Regions from separate parts of the Massilia scottii genome, predicted to be linked through region 3. Evidence: riboswitches for the same ligand, from Rfam matches in the RefSeq annotation. Region 3 holds a riboswitch; each other region holds the start of a gene.
What was found. Region 3 has a riboswitch for cobalamin ahead of RBA41_RS03515 (TonB-dependent receptor). Riboswitches for the same ligand answer to the same signal wherever they lie in the genome.
Positions count from the first base shown of each region.

Region 1: linked by a shared signal. The riboswitch ahead of RBA41_RS18555 (TonB-dependent receptor) and the one ahead of RBA41_RS03515 (TonB-dependent receptor) in region 3 are both predicted to bind cobalamin.
Region 2: linked by a shared signal. The riboswitch ahead of RBA41_RS32300 (TonB-dependent receptor plug domain-containing protein) and the one ahead of RBA41_RS03515 (TonB-dependent receptor) in region 3 are both predicted to bind cobalamin.

Region 1 is NZ_JAVCWM010000012.1:211,447-213,707, forward strand. It holds gene RBA41_RS18555 (TonB-dependent receptor) at 1-1,079, opposite strand, end outside; cobalamin riboswitch at 1,159-1,307, opposite strand; gene RBA41_RS18560 (M1 family metallopeptidase) at 1,421-2,261, shown strand, end outside.
Region 2 is NZ_JAVCWM010000044.1:18,107-20,367, reverse strand. It holds gene RBA41_RS32310 (adenosylcobinamide-GDP ribazoletransferase) at 1-394, shown strand, start outside; gene RBA41_RS32305 (histidine phosphatase family protein) at 397-942, shown strand; cobalamin riboswitch at 937-1,158, shown strand; gene RBA41_RS32300 (TonB-dependent receptor plug domain-containing protein) at 1,241-2,261, shown strand, end outside.
Region 3 is NZ_JAVCWM010000002.1:270,678-272,938, forward strand. It holds gene RBA41_RS03515 (TonB-dependent receptor) at 1-1,298, opposite strand, end outside; cobalamin riboswitch at 1,476-1,712, opposite strand; gene RBA41_RS03520 (TonB-dependent siderophore receptor) at 1,853-2,261, opposite strand, start outside.

The DNA of each region.
Region 1 (2,261 bases), on a different contig from region 3:
ACGCCGGCCACCAGCTCATTGAGCATGCCGCCCATGTGCGCAAGGTGGCGCAGGCGCGGCGAGAACTGGGTCTGGGCGCTGTCGTAGGTCGACTTCGAGGCTGCGCGCACGCCCTCGAAGGTGTAGAAATAGGTGGAACGGACCGTGCGCTCGCGGCGCGACAGTTCGGCGGCCAGGTCGACGCTGCCGACGCGCTGCTCCACGAACGCGGTCAGGCGGTCCGAATCGAGCGAGCCCACATCGTCTGGCGTGCTGGCCTGGCGCGGGTTGTCGCGGAACTGTTGCATGCTCAGGGCGCCCGGCAATTCCGATTCCTGGCGCGCACGGTCGTAGCGCAGGCCGGTGCGGCCACCCTGGTATGCCCACTGGGCGCCGCCGCTGAAGGTATCGAGCTCGAAGCTGTTATGGTCGCGGTAATTGTCGGTGCGCTGGCTGCCGACCGAGGCGTCGAGCGCGAACCCGTTCCATGACCGGGCCACGGCGGCGCGCAGGTCGCGCAGGTTGAACTGACCGGTTTCGGCGCGCAGCATGCCGCGCCCGCCATTGGCCTCGGGACGGCGCGTGACGATGTGGATCACGCCGCCGGTGGCGCCTTCGCCATACAGCACGCTGGCGCCGCCGCGGATGATTTCGATGCGCTCGACGGTCTCGATCGGGATCGACGACAGGGTCGCATTGCTCAATTCACTTTCGGACATGCGCACGCCGTCCAGGGTGACCACCATGTTCTGGCTGCTGTTGGTGCCGAAGCCGCGCAGGTCGAGGCTGAAATCGGGCGAGCCGTCCAGGCTCTGGCGGCCGTACACGCCGCCGATCTGGCGGATGGCCTGGTTGACGTCGGCCGCGCCGGCGCGGCGGATGTCGTCGGCGCTGATGACGGTCGCGCCGATCGGGGCCAGCGCCGGGTCGCTGGCAAAGCGGGCGCCGGTCACGGTCACGGCGGGCAGGGTCTGGGCCTGGGCCTGGGCCTGGCCATCGGCGGCCAGCGCGGCGCTGGACATGAAACACAGGGACAGGGCGGAAACCAGCGCGAGCGGCCTGGCGGAGAGCGCACGGCGCGGCGATACTGCAGAAATCATGATGTCGTCTTCAGAAAATAGAGTCCGGGCCTGCGTCCCCGCAAGCCGGATTGCACGGACAGAGGCGCGCTGCGCGGCATCATGTCCACCTGTTTTGGCCGGTATCCGGGCTCGCACGACGTCAGTAACGACGGCTTGCAGTACCGTTGCGGGGGCAGCACACTGCGTGTTTCCCGTTTAACTGCCGGCGTGAAGACGCGGGCGGGCACCAAAACTGCGCCATTATAATCGGAGTCGCCATCCGGACCGCGGCCCGGCGGGCGTTGTGGCATGCTGTGCGGCCGGCTGCCCACCAGCCAGACCTGTTACCAATCGAAGCGCCCGGCGGCGCAGGAGAATGCATGCAAGCGCGTACCCGAACCATGGCCCAGAGGGCGCTCCTGCTGGCGGCAGCCGCCGTCGCGGGGGCCGAGCTGATGGCGCAGGCCGACATCACCATCACGCCGATTCCGGAACCGGTGACCGACGTCGGCATCGGCTTCGCCATGCCCTCGGCCAGCGCGGTGAGCGTGCCGAGCTCCCCGGACGCGTGGGGCGGGCCGCGCAGCGGCAGCGAAGCGACCCTGTCGGACCGCGTGGTCGACTACCGGATCGAAGCGACGCTCGACCCGGTAGCGCACACGGTCGACGGCAAGCAGAAACTCACCTGGCGCAACCGCAGCAAGGAGACCGTGCGCAGCGTCTACCTGCACCTGTACATGAACGCCTTCAAAAGCGCCGGCAGCACCTTCTTCACCGAGCAGCGCGAATCCGGCTACAACGCCACCATCGCCCCCGGCGAATGGGGCCATATCACCCTGCGCAGCGTGACCCAGGGCGGTGCCAGGGTCGACTGGTCGTTCGTCCACCCCGACAACGGCCCCGCCACCGACGAGACGGTGGTGCGCTTCGACCTGCCGGCGCCGGTGGCGCCAGGCGCTTCCACCAGCTTCGATATCACCTTCCTGACCCAATTGCCGCGCGTGGTGGCCAGTACCGGCCATGTCGGCAGCTTTCACCTGGTGGGCCAGTGGTTCCCCAAGATCGGGGTGCTGGAACTGCCTGGCGAACGCGGCGCCGCCAGGGCGCGCTGGAACGTGCACGAATATCACCACGAGACCGAGTTCTACGCCGACTTCGGCCGCTTCGATGTCAAGCTCACCGCGCCCAAGGGCTACACCGTGGGCGCCACCGGCGAACTGC
Region 2 (2,261 bases), on a different contig from region 3:
GTTTCTGTCCGTGCCCGCCGCTATCGCCGCGCTGTTCATCGCCCATCCTTTGTCGCGCCTGGCCGCGGTGAGCCTGATCTGGGAAATGGAATATGCGCGCGCCGATGGCAAGGCCAAGCCGATGGCCCAGCATATGAGCAACCGGGAATTCGGCATCGCCTGCGCCTGCGCCGGCGTGCCTGCACTGGCGCTGGCCACGGCCGGCATGCTGCCCTGGCTTGCGCTGCTCGCTAGCGTGACCGGGGCCGCGCTGGCGGCGTGGTGGCTGGGCGCCAAGTGCCTGCGCCGCATCGGCGGCTATACCGGCGACTGCCTGGGCGCCGTGCAGCAGGTGGCCGAAGTGGTCATCTACCTGGCGCTGCTGGCGTTTTTCCATCACGGCCTGTGGGGCTGAGAATGCGCCTGTACCTGGTACGCCACCTGGCGCCGCAGGTAGCATCCGGCGTGTGCTACGGGCGCACCGACCTGGCTGTCGATCCTGATTCGCAGGCGCTGGCCCTGCCCGCCCTGCGCGCCACCCTGCCCGCCGGCGCGCCGGTGTTTTCCAGCCCGCTGCGGCGCTGTGCCATACTGGCTGCGGCAATCGGCGGCGCGGCGGTGCGGTATGACGCGCGCCTGGCCGAACTCGATTTCGGCGACTGGGAAATGCGCCGCTGGGACGACATCGACCGTGCCGGCATCGATGCCTGGGCCGCCGACATGGCCTGCTACCGCCCCGGCGGCGGCGAAAGCGTGGTCGATATGGCGCGGCGCGTGTCCGCGTTTTATGCCGACTGCATGCGCGCGCAAGCGCCCTGCGCCATCGTCATCTGCCACGCCGGCACCATCCGCCTGCTGTCGGCGCGCGCACGCGGCCTGGGTCCCGAGGCCATGGCGCTGGAAGCGGCGCAGCATCCCCACGCCATCGCCTACGGCGGGACCGTCATCATCGACTGTGTATAATTATCGGGTTTTGGTGCCCGCGCCCATGTCCATGAGCGCAGTTAAACTGGGAAACACGAAGCCTGCAACAGGCCAACGTGTGCTGCCCCCGCAACGGTAAGCAAATGTCGCTGACATGGCGACGAGCCGCCTCGAACGACCACTGTGCATTTGGCATGGGAAGGTGAGACGGCCGCATTTGCCAGCCCGGATACCGGCCAGGACAGGTGGGAACGTGCAGGATTTGCGCGTTCCTTTTCAATCTGGCCAACGGGGACGTCGGCCGGTTGCTCGCAATCGCACTCACTGAAGATTTGTCATGACCTTTCCTGTTGTACGCCACGCGGCCCTGACGTCGCTCGCGCTAGCTTTTACCTCCCCTTATGCCCTGGCCGACAGCGCCGCCGATACGGCCGTTGCCGCCGTCATCATCACCGCCACGCGCGCGCCGCAGCCATCCAGCGACGTGCTGAGCGACCATGTGCTGATCAGCGCCACTGACATCGCCCGCTCGGGCGCAAGCAGCGTGGTCGAACTGCTGCAAAAGCAGCGCGGCATCGAGATCACGCGTAACGGCGGTCCGGGCACCGCATCGCAAGTGTTCATCCGCGGCGGCGACGCCAAGCAGACCGTGGTGCTGGTCGACGGCGTGCGCATTGGCTCGTCCACGATCGGCATCGCCAACTGGGCCACGCTGCCGCTGGCGAACGTCGACCGCATCGAAATCGTCTACGGCCCGCTGGCCACCATGTATGGCGCCGACGCCATCGGCGGCGTGGTGCAGATTTTCACCCGGCGCGGCGCCGGAGCGCCAAACGTCACGGCCGCCGTTGAAGCGGGCAGCGACAAGGCGCGCTCGATGGCGTTCGGCGTGGCCGGCGCCAGCGAAGGCGAGAACAGCATCAGCTACGCCTTCGGTGTGTCGAAGGACAAGGATGACGGCTTCTCGGCCACCAAACCGGGCAACTTCTCCTACAATCAGGACAACGACGGCTATGCGCGCGACAGCGCCACCGGCCAGCTGGGCATCGTGCTGGCCAAGGGCCACGAAGCGGGCCTGCTGTACCTGCACAGCCATCTCAAGTCGCAGTACGATGCGGGCGCAGGTCCCTTCGACGTGCGCAGCGTGCAGAACATGGACAACATCGCCGTGTACTCGAAACACGAGATCACGCGCAACTGGAAAGTCAGCCTGCAGGCATCCGAGGCCGACGACAAATCGGTCAACTTCACCAGTGCGACGAGCAGCAACCGTATCGACACGCGCCTGCACGCCTACAGCATGCAGAACGACATCGCCCTGGGCAGCGACCTGCTGCAACTGGTTCTGGAACGCCGGG
Region 3 (2,261 bases):
TTGGCGCCCGTGTCGCTGTGGACATCGAACCCGTAGCGGTCGGCGCGCAGCCCGGCGACAGTGCGCAGCCATGGCGCCCAGACGGTGCTATTGGACAGGTACAGCGCGCCGCTGCGCTGCTTGACCCTGTCCTCGCGCACGCTCAAGCGGCGCTGGCGCGCCTGGCTCAAATACAGGCCGACCGGGGCCAGCCTGTCCTGGCGCAGCTGAACGCCGAACGCTGTCTCGGAAGCGAAGGGGCCCAGGGCGTGGCGCCATGCGCGCTGCGCGTCCAGGCCGAGAATCTGCCGGCTTTCCGCCTGGTGGAACTGGTCGCCGTGCTCCGGATCGTCCAGTGCATAGGTAAAGTCGCTGAACAGGTCGAGCCGCGATGCGATGATGTAGGCATTGGCCCTGGCGCTGCCCGTGCCGTACTGGCGGCGCCACTCGCCCGACAGGCTGTAACGCGAGGTGTCGCCGCCATCCGTGGGAGCGAGCGTGCCATAGCGGCCGATCAGCCCGGCGTCGAGCGCGCGTTGCGGCACCTGATCGGTCGACGTCCACGACGAATGCATGCCCATCGCCGTCACCCGCACATCGTCGTCGCCGCGCCGCCAGCTGTACGACAGCACGCCGTTGACACGCTTGTAGTCTTCCGGCGTCTCCCAGGGACCATCCTGGCCCGCGCGTTCGAGGGCGTACAGCAGCGTACCGGCGGCGAGCGGGGTGGCGTTGGCGAGCAGCGCGCGGCTGAAGCGGTTCTGGCCGGCCTCCAGGCTCAGCAAGCCTTGCTCCATGTGCCGCACGTAGTCGAAAGCGGCTGCGCCGGCGACGGAAAAATCGCCTTCCTCCGCGTAATAGGTGCCTTTTTTATACGCGATGGTGCTGACCAGCTCCGGAATCAGGAAATTCAGGTCCGAATAGCCCTGGCCGTGCGCATTGGTCGGCAAGTTGACCGGCATGCCCATGACCGTGGTGCGGAAATCGGTGCCGTGATCGAGATTGAATCCGCGCGCGAAATATTGATTGGCTTTGCCGTCGCCGGCGTGCTGGGTCACGATCAGGCCTGGCACCGCTTCAAGCAGCTCGCCTGTGCGCAGCAAGGGACGGTTTTCGAGCTGCCTGGCGGTCACGGTGCCCTGGTTGGCCGAATCGGCGACGCCGAGCGGTATCAGGCTGGCGGACACGCGCACTTGCTGGACGGGGGATGGGGTATCGCCGTCGACGGTGGCGTTGGCAAAGGCGGGCATGGCCAGCAGCAGCATTGGCGACAGCAGGCGCAGCCCGCGTTGCGACGGGGCAGGGGTGGTATTTTTCACGGGTACTCTCGGTTAAGACCGGACAGGCCGGTCCGCTTGTTTTGTACGGCGCACATCCCCGTGCACCGAGAAAAAAGAAGCTGCGGCCGACAGAGGCGCGAGAGTCGATGGAGATGAGGGAGCGGCGGCGTTAAGCGCGGTCCCAGGCGATCCACAAACACGACAATTCCCGGCCGCTTGCTTCCATGCGTCCTGGCCGGTATCCGGGCTGACAGGTCAGATTGCCTCGCCTTCCCATGCCGGCGGCACAGTGGACCAAAGAGACAACCGGCCGCACGTCGTTGCACGACATGCGGCGCCTGTTTTACCGTTGCGGGGACAGCACACGTTTGCCGCTGGCATGCCAGCGCGTGTTTCCCGTTTAACTGCGGCCTTCAGAACAAGGCCGCGAGCACCAAAACGTGGCAATCATAACGGCTGCTGATGTATTTGGCAACGTTTCAATATGCAGTGACAGGCCGGGCCCGAGGAAGCGCTACGCTTGCCGGCCGGCGCCGGACAGCCTGGCGCGCCTCATTGCCGCATCATGGGCAATGAAGTGCGCAAACTGGCGCTTACCAGTTGTATTTCAAGGTCGCCCGTGCCGAGCGCGAGAGGCCCAGATAGCAGCTGTGGGCGGCGAAGCAGGAGGCGACATACTCCTTGTCCGCCACATTGTTCACGTGCAGTTCGGCCATCCAGTCGTTCATGCCCAGCCGGCCCAGGTCGTAGCGCAGCGCCAGGTCGAACAGGGTGCGGGCGGGCGCCGCGAAGCTGTTGATCGTGTCGCCCTGCGTCTTGCCGGTGTAGCGCGCGCCCAGGCCCAGGCCCAGGCCGGCCAGCGCGCCTGCGCGCACGGTGTAGTTGGCCCACACGGAAGCGCTGTGCGCGGGAATCTGCGCGCGCCGCTTGCCCAGGTCGGTGTTGTTGCTGCGCGTGACCTCGTCGTCCAGGTAGGTGTAGGCCGCCGTCAGGTCCAGGTCC